2 regions of the Kitasatospora sp. NPDC052896 genome follow, and region 1 is predicted to be linked to the other one. Evidence: riboswitches for the same ligand, from Rfam matches in the RefSeq annotation. Region 1 holds a riboswitch; the other holds the start of a gene.
What was found. A riboswitch is a leader RNA that binds a small molecule or an ion and turns the genes downstream of it on or off. The one in region 1 is predicted to bind FMN.
Positions count from the first base shown of each region.

Region 2: linked by a shared signal. The riboswitch ahead of ACIGXM_RS20255 (riboflavin synthase) and the one ahead of ACIGXM_RS15845 (3,4-dihydroxy-2-butanone-4-phosphate synthase) in region 1 are both predicted to bind FMN.

Region 1 is NZ_JBITZU010000006.1:302,791-308,167, forward strand. It holds gene ACIGXM_RS15830 (MFS transporter) at 1-1,205, shown strand, start outside; gene ACIGXM_RS15835 (DUF6328 family protein) at 1,433-1,915, shown strand; gene ACIGXM_RS15840 (carbonic anhydrase) at 2,050-2,688, opposite strand; FMN riboswitch at 2,865-2,995, shown strand; gene ACIGXM_RS15845 (3,4-dihydroxy-2-butanone-4-phosphate synthase) at 3,133-3,423, shown strand; gene ACIGXM_RS15850 (helix-turn-helix domain-containing protein) at 3,590-4,222, opposite strand; gene ACIGXM_RS15855 (cryptochrome/photolyase family protein) at 4,331-5,377, opposite strand, start outside.
Region 2 is NZ_JBITZU010000009.1:97,175-102,551, forward strand. It holds gene ACIGXM_RS20245 (bifunctional 3,4-dihydroxy-2-butanone-4-phosphate synthase/GTP cyclohydrolase II) at 1-1,241, opposite strand, end outside; gene ACIGXM_RS20250 (nicotinamide riboside transporter PnuC) at 1,238-1,828, opposite strand; gene ACIGXM_RS20255 (riboflavin synthase) at 1,885-2,589, opposite strand; FMN riboswitch at 2,812-2,939, opposite strand; gene ACIGXM_RS20260 (hypothetical protein) at 3,314-3,469, opposite strand; gene ACIGXM_RS20265 (DUF6777 domain-containing protein) at 4,122-5,024, opposite strand.

The DNA.
Region 1 (5,377 bases):
GGCCGCCGAGCCTGTGGCGCAACCGCGCCTTCAACCTGCTCTGGACCGGCCAGTGCCTCTCGGACACCGGCAGTGCCATGGCCGACCTGGCGCTGCCCCTCCTGGTGTTCCAGCTGACCCGGTCGCCGGCACAGGCCGGCTTCGTCGGCACGGTCGGTTTCGCCGTCACGATGATCTCCCGGCTGCCGGCCGGCCTCCTCGTCGACCGCTTCGACCGGCGCCGGCTGATGATCTTCTGTGACGTCTTCCGGCTCGTCGTGTACGCGGTCCTCGCCTGCGCCGTCGAGGCCGGCGCCGCCGGTCTGGCCGTGATCCTGGCGGTGGTCGCCGGGAGCGCTGCCGCGACCGCCGTCTTCAGCACCGCCGAACACGCCGCGGTCCGCAGCCTGGTGGGTCAGGATCAGATCGTCACCGCCGTCGCCCGCAACGAGGCACGGGCGTACGGCACGTCGCTGGTCGGGCCGCCCCTGGGCGGCCTGCTGTTCGGGCTCGGCAAGGCGCTGCCGTTCTTCGGCAACGCCCTCAGCTTCCTGCTGTCGCTGTCGGCCGTCCTGTGCATCCGCCGGCCCCTGCAACAGCCCCGGCCGGCCACGGCCCCCTCCGGAGGCGGCCCCGGAGGGGAGGGCCTGCGGTTCGTCCTGGGCAGTCCGTTCCTCCGGGCCCTGCTCGTGATCGCCGCCCCGCTCAACATGGCCTTCACCGGCATGATCTTCGCGATGACCATCTCGTTGCGACGCTCCGGACTCTCGCCGGTCCTCGTCGGCCTGGTCAGCATGATCATCGCTGTGGGCGGTCTCCTCGGTGCCATCGCCGCTCCGGCCCTGCAACGCCGACTGCGCCTGCCGACGCTGATCACGGTGATCTGCTGGTCCACCGCCGTACTGATGGCGCTCAGCGTGCTGGTGTCCACCAGCATCGTGACCGCGGTACCCCTCGCCGCCGCGCTGTTCCTCGGTCCCACCGCCAACGCCGCCCTCTTCGGCTACCAGGCGGCCGTCACCCCGGACCACCTCCAGGGTCGGGTGGTCAGCCTGCTCCTCCTGGCCGCCACCTCGGCGGCCGCTCTGGCACCCGCCCTCGCCGGGGTGCTGCTGGCCCACGTCCCCGGCCGCACGGCGATGCTGGTCTTCCCGCTCCTGGTCGCGGCCTCCGCGCTGGTGGCCACGTTCGGCAGGGGTATCAGGTCCATGTCCCGCCAGCCGTGAGGCACCGCCCGATGCGGGGACCGGGCCCGGCGCGGCCCCGCCCCGGGGGCGCGGGAGCTGCCGGATCTGGGCCTCGCCGGTGGGCACCCGGTCGTACGTCGTCGTCCTGGGTCGCGTGTCCACCCGCAGTATGGCGGGCGTCAGTCCCCCAGCCCCCGGCGCGGCCGGATCAGGGTGCGGACGAACCTGGCTCGCGTGCTCCCGCTCATCGGGCGACATTGGGATCCATGCAGGAACAGCCGGAGCACCCCCCTGTGCCGCAGCGTCACGAGACGGTCGAGGAACGGGCCGACCGGAACCTGGTCGAGCTGCTCCAGGAGCTTCGGGTCGTGCAGACCGGCGTCCAGATCGTGTTCGCCTTCCTCCTCGGCGTGGCGTTCACGCCGCGCTTCGCGCAGTTGAGCGATGCCCAGCAGGGCGTCTACGTCACCGCCCTGCTGCTGACCGTGGTCTCCTCCACGGTCCTGGCCACCCCGGTGGCCTTGCACCGGGGCCTGTTCCACCGCGGGGCCAAGCGCCGGATCGTGGAGCTGTCGACCCGGCTCGCCCTGGTGGGCCTGGTCTTCCTCGCGCTCGCGCTGAACGGCGTGGTGCTCCTGCTGATCGACGTGGTTCTCGGTCGCGCGGCCGCGATCGCCGTCACCAGCGCCAGCATGTTGATGTTCGCGGGGCTGTGGTTCTTCCTGCCCTGGGCGTTGCGCCGGTCCTGATGAAACTGATTGTCAGTTCAGTGATGGTGGGCATGGTGGACGCGGAACCGGGGCGGCTGGTTCCGCCGGTCTTCAGCGACGCTGAGCGGTCAGCGGTCAGCGACCCGTGGAGGTGCCCCCGTTGTGACCGGGTGTCACGCCGTGACGGCAGGGGCGGGAAGGCCCCTGGCGGCGACCAGGTGCGCGCTGCCGTCGGCCAGGCGGTAGGACAGGCCCGCGACCGCGAGCCGGCCGGCGGCGACGCGCTCGGCGAGGATGCGGGAGCGGTCCAGCAGCAGGTCGACGGTGCTCCTTATGTGCTCGTGGAGGATCTCCTCCGGTTCGTCCCGTCCGGCGGCGCGCGCGGCGAGCACGCTCGGGGTCACCCGTTCGACCACGTCCCGTACGAATCCGCCCGGCGTCCTGCCGCCGTCGGCGGCGGCGCGGGCGGCGGCGATCGCCCCGCACGAGTCGTGGCCCAGGACCACGACCAGCGGGCACTCCAGCACGCTCACCCCGTACTCGATGCTGCCCAGGACCTCGGTGCCCACGACGTGCCCGGCGGTGCGGACCACGAACATGTCGCCCAGCCCCCGGTCGAAGATGATCTCCGCGGCCAGGCGGGAGTCGGAGCACCCGAACAACACCGCGAACGGGCTCTGGCCCGGAGCGGTCTCGGTACGGCGGGCGGCGTCCTGGTTCGGGTGCTGGGGCAGGCCGGCGACGAACCGGAGGTTGCCGGCGAGCAGCATCTCGAAGGCCTCGGCGGGACTCGGCGTCAAGACATCGGTCATGGTGGCAGCCTACGGTCCGCTCCCGCCCGGCGCGCGGGAGGCCATGCCTCCGGCTCCCGCGCGCCGGGCGCCGGGTGGCATGAGCCGGCGCCCGGCGCGGCAGCGGCGCCGTCTCACGGGTCGCGCCGAGGGGGCGCCGCTGTCATGCCGAGTCGTGCCAAGATCCCCCTGAGTGTTCGCGCGCTCCGGGGTCGGTGCAATTCCGAACCGGCGGTGAAAGTCCGCGACCCAGCCGAAGCCATCGGCTGGTTGACCTGGTGGAACTCCAGGACCGACGGTGAAAGTCCGGATGGAAGGCAGTGCGCGGCGATCCACTGTCCGACCGGCGGTGTCCCCTGACGGGCCGTCGGCGGACTGGTGCTCGCTTCTCCCCGGAACGACGTGCGCGCAACGGGGGCGGGCCGTCTGCCGTCATCGTGTCCCCGTCGCGCGCCACGCCGTCCCATGGGGCAGCCCGCGTGCGCTTGCGCGCGGGGTCTGCCCCATGGCCGCGTTCTCTCGCCGACCAGTGAAGCCGGCCGTGGCGGTGTGCTGGAACGCGACGGCCACACCGAGGCCGCCGTCGATCTGTCCCGCCTGGCCGGGCTGTCCGGCGTGACCACCATGTGCGAGCTCGTCCGATCCGACTGGGGCATGGGAAGGCTGGACGATCTGCTGGACCTCGCCGATCGAGAACGACTCGCCCTCGTCTCGGTGGGCGACCTGGCCGCCTACCGGCGGGCCCGCGCGGCCTGACGCCGACCGGGCCGTACACCGGGTCACCTCCACCCGGTGCCCGGCGTACCGCTGCGGCTCAGGCCCGTGGGCCGCCGTCTCGTCCGTTGGGCGCCCGCCGCCGCGGGTCGCCCGGGGAGGGCGACGCCGTGCCGGGAACAGCCGCCGAGCACCTCGCCCTGCTCCGTCACCCGGGACCATCTGACGGTGGCCCCTGGCCGGGTCGTCCGGATGAGTGTTCTGTCCTGGGGCGTGCGCGGAGGTGTGCGCGTTCCCCCTGCCCGCCGAACAGGCTGAGGAACTCGACCGGTTCGGCATCGACGGCGCCGAACCAGTGCGGCACGCGGGTGTCGAACTCGGCCGCCTCCCCGGGGGAGAGCACCAGATCGTGGTCCCCGAGGACGAGCCGCAGCCGTCCGTTGAGGACGTAGAGCCACTCGTAACCCTCGTGGGTCTGTGGATCGGCGTCCTTCCGGGAGCTGCCAGCCGGGATCACCAGCTTGTACGCCTGGATGCCGCCGGCCCGGCGGGTCAGGGGCAGCATGGTCATGCCGTGGCGGGTGACCGGGCGCAGGTGGATGCGCGGATCTCCGGTGGGCGGCGCGCCGACGAGTTCGTCGAGCGTGACGCCGTGGGCTCTGGCCAGGGGGAGCAGCAGTTCGAGGTTGGGTCGGCGAGTGCCGGACTCCAGCCGGGACAGGGTGCTCACCGAGATGCCGGTCGCTGCCGAGAGGTCGGCCAGCGTGGTCTCCCGCTGGCGGCGCAGCGCGCGTAGCCGGGGGCCGACCGCGTCGAGCGTTCGGTCGAGGTCGTCGTCCATGCCCCCAGCTTGCCAGAACGGCAACGGAGATTGCGTAGTGTGCGGCAGGGCGCGCGTGGTCGTCGCGAAGGAGGCCGCCACGGTGGACGGCCGGAGCTGAGGACGACGTCAGTCGATGCGGCGCGCCTGCCGGAAGCGGGCGAGGGCCTGGTCGAGGTCGACGATGGGGTCGGGGTAGTCGAGCCGTGCGCGTTCGGTGGCGGGCAACCGCCAGGGGCGGTGCACGGCGGGGCCGCCGACCGAGGCGAGCTCGGGGACCCACCGCCGCACGTAGGCACCGTCGGGGTCGAAACGGGCGGCCTGCGCGAGTGGATTGAGCACCCGGTTCGGCCGGGTGTCGGTACCGGTGCCCGCCACCCACTGCCAGTTGAGCTGGTTGTTCGCCACATCTCCGTCGACCAGCAGGTCGAGGAAGTGGGCGGCCCCGACGCGCCAGTCGACGTAGAGGGTCTTGGTCAGGAAGCTGGCCGTCAGCAGTCGTGCCCGGTTGTGCATCCAGCCCTCGTGCCGCAACTGGCGCATCCCCGCGTCCACCACGGGGTAGCCGGTCCGGCCGTCCCGCCATGCGGCGATCTCCTCGGCGTCGTGCCGCCACCGGTCGCCGCGCGGCCGGTAGTCCTGGTGGGCCGCGTCGGGTCGTGCGGCGAGTACCTGGTGGTGGAAGTCACGCCAGGCGAGCTGCCGCACGAAGGCGTCCGCTCCGGCGCCGCCGCGGGCCCGCGCCCGCCCCACCAGCTCCACCGCCGACAGACAGCCGAAGTGCAGGTACGGCGACAGGCGCGAGGTCGCGTCGCCCGCCAGGTCGTCGTGCCGGTCGGCGTACTCGTCCAAGGCGGCCGACTCCCAGCGGCGCATTCGTCCGCGGCCCTCGCCCTCGCCCCCGGGGGGCAGTGCCGGCGACACCCACCCACCTGCCAGGTCGGCAGCCTTCGGCGGCGGGTCGGAGCGCACCTCCGGGGTCCTGATCCCGCGGGGCGCCCGGAGGACACCGCGTGGCGTCTCGGAGCACCAGCGGCGGAAGTACGGAGTGAAGACCGCGAAGTGGCCCTTGGACTTCGCCCCGGACGGCAGGACCTGCCCCGGAGCCAGCACCGTCACCACGGCGTCGTGCACCCGCAGTTCGCGGCCGGACGCGGACAGCGCCCTCCGCAGCCG
Region 2 (5,377 bases), on a different contig from region 1:
CGGCCGAGCCAGGGCAGGTCGTGGCCCATCCGGTCGCGCTTGGTGCGCAGGTAGTCGAGGTTGTGCTCGCTCGGCTCGACCTGGATCGGTCGGCGGTCCTTGACTTTCAGGCCGTGCTCGGTGAGCGCGGTCAGCTTGTCGGGATTGTTGGTGAGCAGCGTCAGCGAGCGCACGCCCAGGTCGGTGAGCATCTGCCCGCCGATGCTGTAGTCGCGGGCGTCGACCGGCAGGCCGAGGTCGAGGTTGGCGTCCACGGTGTCACGGCCCTGCTCCTGGAGCTGGTAGGCGCGCAGCTTGTGGACCAGGCCGATGCCGCGGCCCTCCTGGCCGCGCAGGTAGAGCAGCACGCCGCGGCCGGACTCGGCGATCTGGGCGAGCGAGGCCTGCAGCTGCGGGCCGCAGTCGCAGCGCAGCGAGCCGAAGACGTCGCCGGTCAGGCACTCGGAGTGGACCCGGACCAGCACGTCCTCGCCGTCCGGCAGCCGTCCGTCGGCGTCCAGGCCGCCGGCCACCAGGGCGATGTGCTCGACGCCGTCCAGCGTGCCGTGGTAGCCCACCGCGGTGAAGTCGCCGTACGCCGTGGGCAGGGTGGTGACGGCCGCCCGGTCCACGTGCAGCTCGGTCCGGCGGCGGTAGGCGATCAGGTCCTCGATCGAGATGATCGCCAAGCCGTGCTCGCGGGCGAACGCGACCAGCTCGGGCAGCCGGGCCATGGTGCCGTCGTCGTTGACCACCTCGCAGATCGCCGCGGCCGGGGAGAGGCCGGCCAGCCGGGCCAGGTCGACGCCGGCCTCGGTGTGGCCGGGGCGGACCAGTACGCCGCCGTCCGCGGCGCGCAGCGGGAAGACGTGGCCGGGTCGGGTCAGGTCACCGGCGGTGGTGGCCTCGGCGGCCAGCAGTCGGATGGTCCGGGCCCGGTCGGCCGCCGAGATGCCGGTGGAGATCTTGTCCCGGGCGTCCACCGAGACCGTGTAGGCGGTGCCCTTCCGGTCCTCGTTGACCCGGGTCATCGGGGGCAGCGCCAGCCGGTCGGCGTCCGCGTTGGTCATCGGCACGCAGATCACGCCGGAGGAGTAGCGGATGGTGAAGGCCAGCAGCTCGGGGGTGGCCGCCGAGGCCGCGAAGATGATGTCGCCCTCGTTCTCGCGGTCCTCGTCGTCCACCACGATGACCGGGCGGCCGGCCGCGATGTCGGCGATGGCGCGCTCGACCGGGTCGAGGCTGAGGTCGGGGGTGCTCATGCCGGGGCTCCCTGCAGGTTCGGGGCGGTGGAGGCGTTGCGCGGGGCCCGGCTGCGCAGCCACCAGGCGCGCAGGCCGAGCAGGACCAGGACGAAGTAGATGCTGTAGGTCAGGCCGGAGAAGGTGTAGCCGCTGTTGAACGCGAGCGGGACGCCGACCAGGTCGACGGCGATCCAGGCGAACCAGAACTCCACCCAGCCGCGAGCCTGGGCGACCATCGCCGCCAGGGTTCCGACGAAGATGTAGGCGTCCGACCAGGGGCTCCAGGACATCCACGGGAACTGGGTGAAGATCAGGGCCGCCGCGACGGTCAGCAGCGCGGTGGCGCCGACCAGCAGCGCGCGTTCCTTCCAGCTGGCGAACCGGACCGCGATCGCGCCGGTGTCGCGGATCCCGCGCTGCCAGCGGGACCAGCCCCAGATCGCGGTGACGATCACGATCAGCTGCTTGCCGACCAGGCCGGGCAGGTGACCGGAGAGGTAGGCCCCGGCCAGCACCACGCCGGAGAGCAGCTGGACCGGCCAGCTCCAGACCGAGCGCCGCCAGCCGAGCGCGAGGCCGGCCAGGCCCAGCAGGTTGCCGATCATGTCGGTCCACAGCACGTGCTGGCCGAATATCGAAAACGCCACGCTGTTGAGCCAGTTCACGAGACGCCCTCCGAACGGGCCAGTGTGGTGGGGTTGTTGGCGGGGATGTTGACGATGCTGCCGACGCCGTCGGCCCGGGCGGCCAGCAGCCGCTCGACGTACTTGGCGAGGACGTCCACCTCGAGGTTGACCGACTCGCCAACTTCCTTGGCACCGAGGGTGGTCAGGGCGAGCGTGGCGGGGATCAGGCTGACCGTGAAGGTGTCGGCGGCGGCCTCCACCACCGTCAGGCTGATGCCGTCCACCGTGATCGAACCCTTGTCGACCAGGTAGCGGGAGATGCTCGACGGCAGCGAGAACCGCAGCACCTCCCAACGGGGCCTGCCCTCCGCGTCCAGCTCGCCCGGGGCACGCTCGAGCAGGATGCCGGTGGCGTCGACGTGGCCCTGGACCAGGTGGCCGCCGAGCCGGGCGCCGAGTGCCATGGCCCGCTCCAGATTGACCCGGGAGCCGGGGACCAGCGCGCCCAGGCTGGAGCGGTGCAGCGTCTCGGCCATCACATCGGCAGTGAACTCACCGCCGCCGGTGGCCAGTTGCTCGGGAGCGTCGACGACGGTCAGGCAGACACCGTTGACCGCGATGGAGTCGCCGTGCCGGGCCCCGGTACAGACCAGCGGACCGCGCAGGCGCAGGCGCGAGGAGTCGCCGAACTCCTCGATGGAGACGACCTCGCCGAGCTCTTCGATGATGCCGGTGAACACCCGGGTTCTCCTCGCGCTTGGGGCGCGGACTCCGGGGCGGCAGATGCATGGGAAACCGTAACGGGCTGATACCGACGCGGATGCCAGGGAGCTGGCAGGATCCGGATCCGGGTCGCCGAAGATCCACCCCGTGTGATGGGGTGCTTCGCCGCCGCAGAGGACTCTGCCGCTCACCTCAACGCGATCCCCCGGAACGGGGAACCACGGCACCGCTTGGCCCGTCGCGCACGCCTCCCATCCGGACTTTAACCGTCGGTCCAGGAATTTCACCTGGTCAACCGGCCGCTGGCTGCGGACGGGTCGCGGACTGTAACCGCCGGTTCGGATTTTCACCGACCCCGGAGTGCGCTGAACGTCACTGCTCTTACGTGGCTCATTGTGCCATGATCCGCAACCGCTGAGGGAGAGGTCTGCGCTGTGGGCTGTTTCACTCCGTCCCACGGGAATGCGAGCGGCACGCGGGGACTGAGTGGGGACCGTTCCGGATTCACCTTGATCGCCACCGGGGGCCGGGCAACGGGGCGGGCCCTGCCCCTGCTCATCCACCCGTACGAGCTAACTCCCGCGTCCCGTCAGGCGCTCCGCCACCCTGGGCGCCCAGGGCGTGCGCGGGCAGTACCACCGTCGCGGGTGCTTGTCCCCGGTGGTCCACAACGGCGCGACCGGGAGCGACAGCTGACTCAGGACCAGTGCGGTCCCGCCCTGTTGGGCGCGCGAGCGGGAGTCACGGGTGGGCTCCGCTCAGGACGTGCAGCGCGAGCGCAAGGGCGGAGTCCCGGTCGTGGGAGAACTCGGCGTCGGTGAAGACCGGCGTCGGCAGGTCCGGCGGGATGCCGGCGCCGTCGAAGCTGCGGCCGTCCTGGGTGAGACAGCGCATCATCCGCGTGGTTCAGCACGGCGGTGTCCGGGTCGACGCCCGGGCGGACGGTGACTTCGGGGTGGCCGTCCACCCAGAACCACACCGCGCCGGAGGAGTCGGCGGGACCGGTCCGCTGCCCGCTCAGCTCACCGGGCAGGGCGCCGGCGCACGAGACGTCGAAGGTGCGCAGCAGGCCGCCGTGGATGGTGAGGACGATGCCGTGGCCATCCGTCTGCCAGACCCCCTCGACCGGGCTCCGGCGGCGGGCTGGGACGGCGGGAGCCGGGGGCGCGGCCGCCGACGCGGCGGGAGCTGTCACCGCCGCCGGCAGTCCGGCCACGGTCGCCGCGCCGCCCGTCAGGACCGCGCGCCGGGGCAGTCCGCCCTGCCGCCGGCTCTGCCTCACCACGCCCTGTCGCTGCGTCCGGTTCCTCATCACGCACCTCCGCCGGATTCCTGTGGTCCGAGAGTGCGGGGGCAGTTGCGCACACCCCGCTTCGGCTTTCACAAGGGACGCTACGGTGGGTAGTGATCCGGTGTCGCTGGCGTGAGCACCCGTCTTTTTCCTGGCATGGGCACCAGCCACAGAACTGGTGCCAACACCACTGCGATGGGGGTCGACGGGTCCACCGGCGATCCGGACGCGACGAGTGCGTCCGCATCGGTCGCCCGGTCAGGAGCCGCGCTGCCCGGCGGGGGTCTCCGTGGCCGAGGGCGACCCGCTCGCGGACGGACGCGGCGACGGAACGGGCTGGTCGTCCCCGCCCGAACCGCCGACCGGGCGCGAGAACCAGCTCCCCCGGCTCCGGTCACGGATCACGAACGCCGTCACCGGCGCCCCCGCCGGGACCACCGTCACCAATTCGTCCACCCGGAACCCCGGCCAGGCCGGCCCGGTGAACGTGACCGGGCCGCTCGGCACCGCCGGCGGCAGCAGCGGGTTGCCGCACGCGCAGCGCACCCGCGGCAGCCCCCGGTTGTCGATCAGCACCGCGGTGCCCGCCCGCAGGACCGACTGGAAGCCCGTCGCGAGGCCGTCGGCGAAGCCGTGGTTGGTCACCCGGGTGTCGGAACGCAGCACCACCGGGGTGAGCCTGCCGAGGTAGAAGGGGATGTCACCGACCCGGACACCCTCGACCCCGGCCCACGCGTGCGCCTTGTCGACATGACCCACGAGGTAGTCCGTCAGCTTGGCCACCTCGCAGCTGCCGAGGCGCTCGGTGCCGCCGTAGAGGCCCGCCGTCCCACCGTCGACCGACCGGGACCCGACGGTGGAGGCCGAGGCGACGGCGAGCGGGGGGCCGCCGGACGGGGAGCCCGACGGGCCGGCCGAGGAGCTCGCCACCGAGCCCGTGAACGGATCCGGCCCGGGCTCGTCGGCCGCCTGCAGGAGAACCGGGACGGACGCGACGACGGGCTGGTTCGTCTCCGGCTGGCGCTCCACCAGCACCGCACCCAGCCCGACCACCAGCCCCGCGACCACCGCGCCGAGCGCGAGCGAACGCGGCCGGCGCCACCACGGTCGCCGGGGACCCCCGTCACCGCCGGCCATCACCATGTGCGGCCACGGTTCCACCGGGGGTCCGGACGGCGGCCCCGGCCGGCCCGACGCACCCGACGGTGGCTCGGGCGGAGGACCTGACGGCGGTTCGGAGCGCACGGCCCATTCTCTGCTCCCCCGCCCGGGCCGCCGCAACCGCAGCTCCGCGCCCGGGTGACCGCCGGCCCGCGGCGCAGGACCGGCGGCCGCCCACCCCGAGCGGGTGGACGGCCGCCGGACGGACGCTCGGCGGGTGGGCGGCGCGCCCCGGCCACGCTCCGGTCCCACCGGCCTGGGCCCGCGGGCCGGTCAGCACCGATCGGTACCGTGCTCGACAGCGTGAAGGCGACCTCGAAGCCCCGCTCGGGCAGCGGGCCGGCCCGCAGGAC